2 linked regions of the Rhodopseudomonas palustris genome follow. The main gene of each other region encodes a partner of the protein of the gene in region 2 in a complex. Links are inferred from orthologs where the notes say so. Each region holds a gene or a part of one and is shown on either strand. Other genes may lie near its edges.

Region 1 (3,996 bases), 370 kb from region 2 along the record:
GTCGGCCGACTCGCCGGCGTGTCAGGAAGCGCGGACGACGCTTGCTGATCACGTGATGACGACGGCGGCGCTGCGCAGGCTCGCGCATCTTGTCTTCGGGAAGCTGCGGCAGTCCGAAGATCTCGCTCCACAGTGCCCACATCCGTTCGATCTCCTCGGGGTCGTCGCTGATTCCCAGAGGGATCGACAGCGACGGATCGCGGTGCACCAGCATCAGCATGCGGCCGTCGTCGAGACCTCGGCAGCCGATGCCGCGGAAGTCGCTGACGCTGACGTTGACCGCCATTCTCATGCCGGAGACGGCGCGGCGTAGCACCACCCGCTCGCGGTGTAGTTCGATTTGCCGGATGCCGCCGTCGGCCCGCACGTCGTGCGCGTCGAAGCGGATCGGCAGTGAGAGAGGGTCGAGCCGCAAGTCGCGGCTCGACCCGGCGAGGTTGACCCCGCCTGTTGCTGTTTGACGCCTCACGGCTTTGATCTCCCCGCCGGAATTATGTTCCCGGTCGATGGGTGAGAGCTTGCCAGAGCCCGGTCCGGATTCGCTTAATAAGGCTGGTTAATCGAAACTGACCCCGACTGCTTCGCCGCTCATGATTGACAGAACCTTGGCCAGCATGATTGACGCAATCTTGCGCTCGGCTCGGCAATGAATTGTTCCGGTCGGGTGCAAAGTGCTTGAAGTCCGCGTCGAACAAGCACATCTGTGATGTCGACAGCGTGCATCCGCTGCCCCGCGTCGTTACTTCAAGCCTTAGGAATTGTATTTGTGAACTCTTCACCAAGCGCACGTTCGCCGGCTTCGTCTTCTGTGGATTCGGCTTTGTTCGATCAGTCGGCGCTGAGCGATTTGGCACAACGGCTGGTCGAGGCGGCGCGTCGCGCAGGCGCCGATCAGGCCGATGCGGTGGCGGTCCGCGGGGTGTCGCACGGCGTCGAAGTGCGCGACGGACGGATGCAGGAATCCGAGCGTTCGGAAGGTGACGATGTCGGCCTGCGGGTGATCGTCGGTCGCCGTCAGGCGGTGGTCTCGACCAACGACATCAGTGGCGACGCGGTCGCCAAGCTCGCCGAGCGCGCGGTGGCGATGGCCCGCGTCGCGCCGGACGACAAATATGTCGGCCTCGCGGATACGGAACTGCTGGCCCGTGATTTTCCCGATCTCGATCTGCTCGATCCGCACACTCCGTCGACCGCCGAGCTGGAGCGGCGCGCCCGCGCAGCGGAGGCTGCGGCGCTCGCGGTTTCCGGCATCACCAAATCGGGGGGCGCCTCGGCCTCGTCGGGGATCGGCGGCATGGTGCTGGTGACGTCGACCGGATTCCACGGTGCCTTCCTGCGGTCCAGCCAGAGCATCTCGATGACCGCGATCGCCGGCGAGGGCACCGGCATGGAGCGCGACTACGAATACACCACCGCGCCGCATGCGGCCGATCTGATGTCGCCCGAGGATGTCGGGCGTGTCGCCGGCGAACGTACCGCGGCGCGGGTGGGGCCGCGCAAGGTCGAGACCTGCAAGGTGCCGGTGGTGTTCGATCCGCGCGTCGCCGGCTCGCTGGTCGGGCATCTGGTCGGCGCCGCCAACGGCGCCTCGATCGCACGCAAGACCTCGTTCCTGAAGGATCGTCTCGGTCAGAAGCTGTTCAAGGATGGCATCCGCATCGTCGACGACCCGCTGCGCAAGCGCGGTCTTCGCTCGCAGGCGTTTGACGCCGAAGGCGTGGCGGTCAAGCCGATGTCGATCGTCGACGACGGCGTGCTGACGTCGTGGTTGCTGGATTGCGCCACGGCACGCGAACTCGGCCTCGCCACCACCGGTCACGCGCATCGCGGCGTGTCGTCGTCGCCGTCGCCCGGTCCCTACAATTTGCATCTCGAGGCCGGCCGGCTCAGCCCCGCCGAACTGATCGCCGATATCGAGCAGGGGTTTTACGTCACCGATCTGATCGGTTCCGGCGTCAACGGCGTCACCGGCGACTACAGCCGCGGTGCCGCCGGCTTCTGGATCGAAAACGGTGAAAGAACCTACGCCGTCAGCGAGGTTACCATCGCCGGGCACCTGCTCGACATGTACAAGACTCTGACGCCGGCCAGCGACCTGACCTTCCGCTACGGCGTCAACGCGCCGACGCTGCGGATCGAGGGGCTGACGATTGCCGGACGCTAGTCCAGATACCACGCATAGTTCTGTCGCGCAGCGGGATGCCGAGCTGCTCGCCGACACGGTGCGCGAGGCCGGCGCTCTGGCGCTGTCGATGTTCCGCACTGAACTGCGGACCTGGACCAAGGGCGCGTCCTCGCCGGTGTCGGAAGCCGACATCGCGGTCGACCAACTGATCCGTCGACGCTTGCAGGATGCCACCCCGCGCTACGGCTGGTTGTCGGAAGAAAGCGCCGACGATCTGACGCGGCTCGACAAGGACCTGGTGTGGATCGTCGATCCGATCGACGGCACCCGGGCCTATTTGGCCGGCCGTGAGGATTGGTGTGTATCGGTCGCCCTGATCGCCGACGCAAGACCGGTGCTTGCCGCCGTGTTCGCACCGGTGTCGGAAGAGTTGTTCTTTGCAACGCGCGGCGCGGGTGCGTCGCTCAATGGCGCGTCGCTGCGCGCCAGCGTCGGGACCACGCTGGAGGGTGCCAAGGTGGCCGGGCCGAAGCCGCTGATCGAGCGACTGGCCCTGCCGTCGAGCGCCTACATCCTGCCGAGGATCGGCTCGTTGGCGTTACGGCTGTGTCGTGTCGCTGATCGTCAGGTCGACGTTGCGTTCGCCGGAGGGCAGAGTCGCGATTGGGACCTTGCTGCGGCCGATTTGATCGTGCACGAAGCGGATGGTACAATGACAACTCTCGCGGGCGAGACCATCGTCTACAACCGTCCCGAGGTCACACATGGCGTGCTGGTGGCTGCGGGGCGCGAACGCCATGCTCACATCGTCGAGCATTTTCGCGTTTCTCCGCGAGGCTGAGCGCGCGCATGCCTGTTCGCCGCAATGAGGAAGTTTGATGTCGGACAATGCGCAGCAATTGCTCCACCTCGTAATCGGGGGAGAATTGACGGACCTTGAGAACGTGACCTTTCGCGATCTCGACAAGGTCGACATCGTCGGGGTGTACCCCAACTACGCAACGGCCTACGCGGCGTGGAAGGCCCGGGCGCATCAGACGGTCGACAATGCGCACATGCGTTACTTCATCGTTCATCTGCATCGGCTGCTGGATCCCGAAAAAGAAGCGCAGTCCGCGCAGCACTGACCGCGCAGAACCGACGATGAAGTTTCACGACGATGCGCGTCACCTTCGCGGTGACAGACGGGGCCGTTGATGGTCGATCCGGTGCCGATGACGCTTCGCGCCTATCGCAGGTTGACCGCTGCCGCGGCGCCGCTGGCGTCGCTGTGGATCGGCCGGCGGCTGAAGCAGGGCAAGGAAGATCCCGCCCGTGTCGGAGAGCGCCGCGGTCTCAGCAACGACGCGCGACCTCGCGGCCCGGTGGTATGGATTCACGGCGCCAGTGTCGGCGAAGTGCTGGCCGCGGCCGGACTGATCGAACGGCTGCGTGCGCTCAACCTGCGCATCCTGCTCACCTCCGGAACGCTGACCTCGGCCCAGGTGGTGGCGAGCCGGTTTCCGCCGGACATCATCCACCAGTTCATTCCCTACGATGCGCCGCGTTTCGTCGAGCGTTTCCTCGATCACTGGCAACCCAGCCTGGCGCTGTTCATCGAATCCGATCTGTGGCCGAACCTGATCCTCGCCGCCTCGGCGCGGCGGGTGCCGATGGTGCTGATCAACGGCCGAATGTCGCAGCGGTCGTTTCCGCGCTGGCAGCGGGCCTCGGCGACGATCGGGGCGCTGCTCGGCCGGTTCGACATCTGCCTGGCGCAGTCGCGCATGGACGCCGATCGCTTCAGCGCGCTCGGCAGTCCGAGCGTGATCACCACCGGTAATCTGAAGATGGACGTCGATCCGCCGCCGGCCGATCCGGGCCGGCTGGAG
Region 2 (4,810 bases):
GTTGGTCAAGGGCTGGAGCGCCGAGGAGCGTCAGACGCTGCGGGACGAGGTGCCGCGGCTCGGCTTCAAGGCCAAGATCGGCAATCGCTTCCTGTTCGAGATCGCCAAGGATTGCATGGTGCTGGCGCATGCCGGGCTGCGTCGCCGCGCCCGGATCGATGCCACCGGCCTCGACGAATCGCGGCATCTGGCGCCGCTCGATCGGATTCTCGACAGCGGCCACACCCCGGCCGAGGAGATGCTCGAGAAGTACCACGGCGCCTGGCGGGGCTCGGTGGAGCCGGCCTACGAGGAATATGCGTTCTGAACGCTAGCGGACCGAGGCCGCGCTGGCCTGTGCCGTTCATCCGCCATACAGGTTGCCGGCCGTCAGATGCGGCCTCGGGGCTGCGCCGCGGACCGGCCTGATGTCTATCGGCCAGGGGTCCGGGCCTAACGCGAAAGCAAGTCTGAATGCGAAGCGGCCTGCTCAGGGCATGTTGGCTCGTGCTCGCCGTGGCTGCGGCGGCGCTGTCGCCGCACGCCTCGCACGCGCAGGCCAATATCGACCGGATCGGCGGCGACTATCTGCGCACGCCGGTGACAAGCGGAGATCCGGCCGAATGCGCGCTGATGTGCGAACGCGACAAGCGCTGCCGGTCGTGGACATTCAGCTATCCGCGCTCGCCGGAAGACGGTGCGATGTGTTGGCTGAAGAGCACGGTGCCGCCGCGGACGCCGAATTCCTGCTGCGTGTCCGGCGTCCGCGGTGCCGGAGTGCTGGAGCCACGCAACGATTCCAACGAGGTCTCGATCGACCGCTTCGGCGGCGATTATCGCAATTTCGAGCTGAAGTCCGGCGAGGGCGACGAGGCCTGCAAGGCGGCGTGCGTCGACGAGCACAAATGCCGGGCCTGGACCTATGCCCGTCCCGGCTATGTCGGCCGCAACGCCCGCTGTTTCCTGAAAAGCCAGATCAAGCCGCCGCGGCGCAAGCCCGGATTTATTTCGGGCGTGGTACGCTGACGCGCGAAACGCTGCGTCTCAATGCACCTTGGTGAAGAACCGCGCCACCCGGAAGCCGGACAGCCAGTCGCTGACCGGCTGGTGGCGGACGCCGGGATTCCACGAGCCCACGATGGCATCGACCCGGCCGACCAGATCGTCGACCGGGACCATGCCGACGCCGCCGTCGCGCACCGGGACGCGGCTGTCGGAGGAATTGTCGCGGTTGTCGCCCATCACGAACAGGTGGCCGGGAGGTACCGTCACTTCCGGCATGTTGTCGAGTCGGCCGTTATCGTACAGCTTGAAGATCGGGTGGGCGACGCCGCCGGGCAGTGTCTCGATGTAGCGCGCGGCCGTTTCGGAGGAACCGTTGTCGTCCTCGGCGCGACCGACGCCGTCCGGCGTCACCTTGGCGGCTTCGCCGTTGATGAAAACCCGGCCGCCGTCGATCTCGACTCTGTCTCCGGGAAGACCAACCACGCGCTTGACCCAGACCTGAGAGCGGTCGCCGGCCCAGCGAAACACCACGACGTCGCCGCGGTGCGGCGTGGCGCCGAACACCCGGCCGCTCTCCGGCACCGAAACGTGGATCGGCAGCGAGGCGGTCGAATAGCCGTAAGGATATTTCGAAGCGAGCAGTGCATCGCCGATCAGCAGCGTCGGCTCCATCGAGCCGGACGGCACGTAGAACGGCTCGGCCAGCGCGGCCTTGCCGACCAGCACGATCGCCACCACGGCGACGAGCTGCGTGAGCTGCGAGCCCCAGCGCCGTGCCGGCGCGCTTTCCGAATTCGTCTCCGACGTCATCCGCCGGTGCCTCCGATCGTGATCCTGTCCATCCGCAGCGTCGGCTGGCCGACGCCCACCGGTACGCCCTGACCGTTCTTGCCGCAGGTGCCGATGCCGTCGTCGAGCTGCATGTCGTTTCCGATCATGGAAATGCGGTGCAAATCGGTCGGGCCGTTGCCGATCAGCATCGCGCCCTTCAGCGGCGCGCCGATCTTGCCGTTCTCGATCTTATAGGCCTCGGTGCACTGGAACACGTATTTGCCCGACGTGATGTCGACCTGACCGCCGCCGAAGTTCGCCGCGTAGATGCCGTTCTTCACCGAAGCGAGGATTTCGGCCGGGTCGCGCTGGCCGGCCAGCATGTAGGTGTTGGTCATCCGCGGCATCGGCACATGGGCGTAGGACTGCCGGCGGCCGTTGCCGGTCGGCTTCATGCCCATCAGCCGGGCGTTCTGGCGGTCCTGCATGTAGCCGGTGAGAATGCCGTCCTCGATCAGCACGGTGCGGCTGGTCGGAGTGCCCTCGTCGTCGATCGACAGCGAGCCGCGCCGCGCCGAAATCGTGCCGTCGTCGACCACGGTCACGCCCTTGGCGGCGACCTGCTGGCCCATCAGGCCGGCGAAAGCAGACGTCTTCTTGCGGTTGAAATCGCCCTCGAGGCCGTGGCCGACCGCCTCGTGCAGCATCACGCCGGGCCAGCCGGGGCCGAGCACCACATCCATTTCGCCGGCCGGGGCCGGCACCGATTCCAGGTTAACCAGCGCCTCGCGCAACGCGCCGTCGGCGGCGTCACGCCAGGCCTTGGTCTCGATGAAGCGCGCATAGGGCTCGCGGCCGCCATAGCCTTTGGACCCGCTCTCCTGACGGTCGCCCTGGCCGGCGACCACCGAGACGTTGACGCGCACCAGCGGGCGGATGTCGCGATAGCTCTCGCCGTCGGGGCGCAGGATCTCGACCACCTGCCAGGTGGCGCCGACCGACACCGACACCTGCCGCACCCGCGGGTCCTTGTCGCGGATATAGGCGTCGATCTCGCCGAGCAGCTTGACCTTGGCCTCGAAGCCGGGCGCGTCGAGCGGGTTGTCGTCGCCGTACAGCCGCACATTGGTGTGCGCCGGCGCCACCGCCAGCGTGCCGCTGTAGTCGCCGCGCACGGCCGCGACCGCGTCCGCGGCGCGGATCAGTGCCGGCAGTGACACGTCGGAGGAATGCGCGTAGCCGACCGCGTCGTCCTTAACGGCGCGTAAACCGAAGCCCTGCGCGGTGTCGTAGGTCGCCTGCTTCAGCCGGCCGTTGTCGAACGCCAGCGCCTCGGTCTGGCTGTATTCGAAAAACAGCTCGCCATCGTCCGCCCCCGCCAGCCCCCGCGCGATCTCGCGCCTCACCTCGTCGCGATCGAGATTGGCGCGGTCGATGAGCGAGGTCTGGGCTGGGTTGGTCATGAGATCCTGTTCCCGAAGTTGTTTGGGGCACAACATAGGTGGTCTGACCTGGTTCTGCGAGGGGTTGGCGGATTTGGGAGCGACGCCTGCGCCCCACCGAAAAAGCATGCTATGGTGTTCAGATGGATTACCGGGAGATCATCACCATCGAGCCGGGGAAGCGCGGCGGTCGGCCGTGCATTCGCCATATGCGAATTGCGGTCGCGGATGTGCTCGGCTGGCTGGCAGATGGCCAGACGCCGGAAGAGATTATCTCCGATTTCCCGGAGCTGACCGAACAGGACATCCGTGCGGCGCACGCGTATGCGGCGGATCGTGAACGTCGAGTGGTTCATTGAGGGTCACGCGCCGAGACACGACTTCAGAATTTCGATGATCTCGCGGACTAAGCTCACTAGTGTACGCAATACGTCCAGCGCGCGATTCCAATCCATCGGGAATTTTGATCGAGCCATTTTCAGTTCCTCCAGTCGGTGAAGCTGATCGCTTCCCGGTGAGGAAACTCTGCGGCCAAGATGGTTGCGGTCAAAAATCGGTTGGCCCAAGCTTCGTCGTCTTCAACAAAGAGGGAATCGCAGCGGCTTTCGAAAGGCTCGCTTCGCAGCGCTTCTTGACAATATATCGCGCGCGATATAAATTACCCTGCATGAAGCCACCTTCGACATCGTCACGCGCGCCGCGATCGGCGGACAAGCAGAAGCTGGAGAACCAGCTTTGCTTCGCGCTGTACTCGACGCTGCTCGGGGTCAACAAGGTGTATCGCGCACTGCTGCGCGAGTTCGACCTGACCTATCCGCAGTATCTCGTGATGTTGGTGCTGTGGGAAAGGGACCAGCTCAATGTCTCGGAGATCTGCGATCAGCTCTATCTCGAGACCACCACGCTGACGCCGTTGTTGAAGCGGCTAGAAGCGCGCGGGCTGATCAGCCGGCGGCGGTCTGCCGAGGACGAGCGGCAGGTGATCGTCGGCCTCACCGAGGAGGGACGCGCCCTGCGCCAGCAGCTCAAGCATGTTCCGGACTGTCTCGGCGCCGCGATGGGCGGCTCGCTCGACGACATCGTCGAGCTGCGCGACAAGCTGACCAAGGTCCGATCCAAGTTGTTTCAGGCCGCCTGATGCGGAAAGGGCGGCCGGACAAATCGACAAGCGGTATCAAAAATATCGTGCGCGATAATTATGTGGGCGATCTAAATCGATCACCAGAGTTCCAGAACCCTCAACCCGAGAAGGACCACACCATGTCAGTCGAGAAAGTTCTCTACCGCGCCACCGCGACCGCCACCGGAGGCCGTGACGGCCGCGGCGTGAGCAGCGATGGGCATCTCGACGTCGCCCTCACGACGCCGAAGGAGCTCGGCGGCGGAGGCGGCGCCGGCACCAATCCGGAGCAGTTGTTCGCGGTCGGCTATTCGGCCTGTTTCCTCGGCGCGATGAAGTTCGTCGCCGGGCGCGACAAGCTGCCGATCCCGAAGGACGTCAGCGTCACCGGTTCGGTCGGCATCGGCCCGATTCCGACCGGCTTCGGCATCGAAGTGGAGCTGAAGATCAGCCTGCCGGGCATGGATCCGGCCCAGGCGCAGACGCTGGTCGA

Evidence for each region.
Region 1: the proteins of tldD (region 2) and FLL57_RS02070 are in contact, whole or in part, in a solved structure (PDB 5NJ9), measured with the Escherichia coli proteins. The link is inferred for Rhodopseudomonas palustris from one-to-one orthologs.

The regions. Positions count from the first base shown.
Region 1 is NZ_CP041387.1:439,377-443,372, forward strand. What follows is about bases 22-2,965. They hold FLL57_RS02070 (TldD/PmbA family protein), read left to right. Parts: upstream 22-766; coding sequence 767-2,164; downstream 2,165-2,965. Other genes in these bases: FLL57_RS02065 (DUF6101 family protein), read right to left, coding at 22-469; FLL57_RS02075 (3'(2'),5'-bisphosphate nucleotidase CysQ), read left to right, coding at 2,151-2,965. Outside these bases: more of FLL57_RS02065, read right to left, coding at 1-21; more of FLL57_RS02075, read left to right, coding at 2,966-2,966; FLL57_RS02080 (DUF4170 domain-containing protein), read left to right, coding at 3,004-3,252; FLL57_RS02085 (3-deoxy-D-manno-octulosonic acid transferase), read left to right, coding at 3,322-3,996.
Region 2 is NZ_CP041387.1:70,770-75,579, forward strand. The notes cover bases 1,005-3,810. They hold tldD (metalloprotease TldD), read right to left. Parts: upstream 3,219-3,810; coding sequence 1,791-3,218; downstream 1,005-1,790. Other genes in these bases: FLL57_RS00300 (PAN domain-containing protein), read left to right, coding at 1,005-1,005; lepB (signal peptidase I), read right to left, coding at 1,024-1,794; FLL57_RS00315 (DUF433 domain-containing protein), read left to right, coding at 3,341-3,556. Outside these bases: FLL57_RS00295 (glutamate--cysteine ligase), read left to right, coding at 1-307; more of FLL57_RS00300, read left to right, coding at 454-1,004; FLL57_RS00320 (MarR family winged helix-turn-helix transcriptional regulator), read left to right, coding at 3,865-4,335; FLL57_RS00325 (organic hydroperoxide resistance protein), read left to right, coding at 4,458-4,810. UniProt on the Escherichia coli protein: Metalloprotease involved in CcdA degradation. Suppresses the inhibitory activity of the carbon storage regulator (CsrA).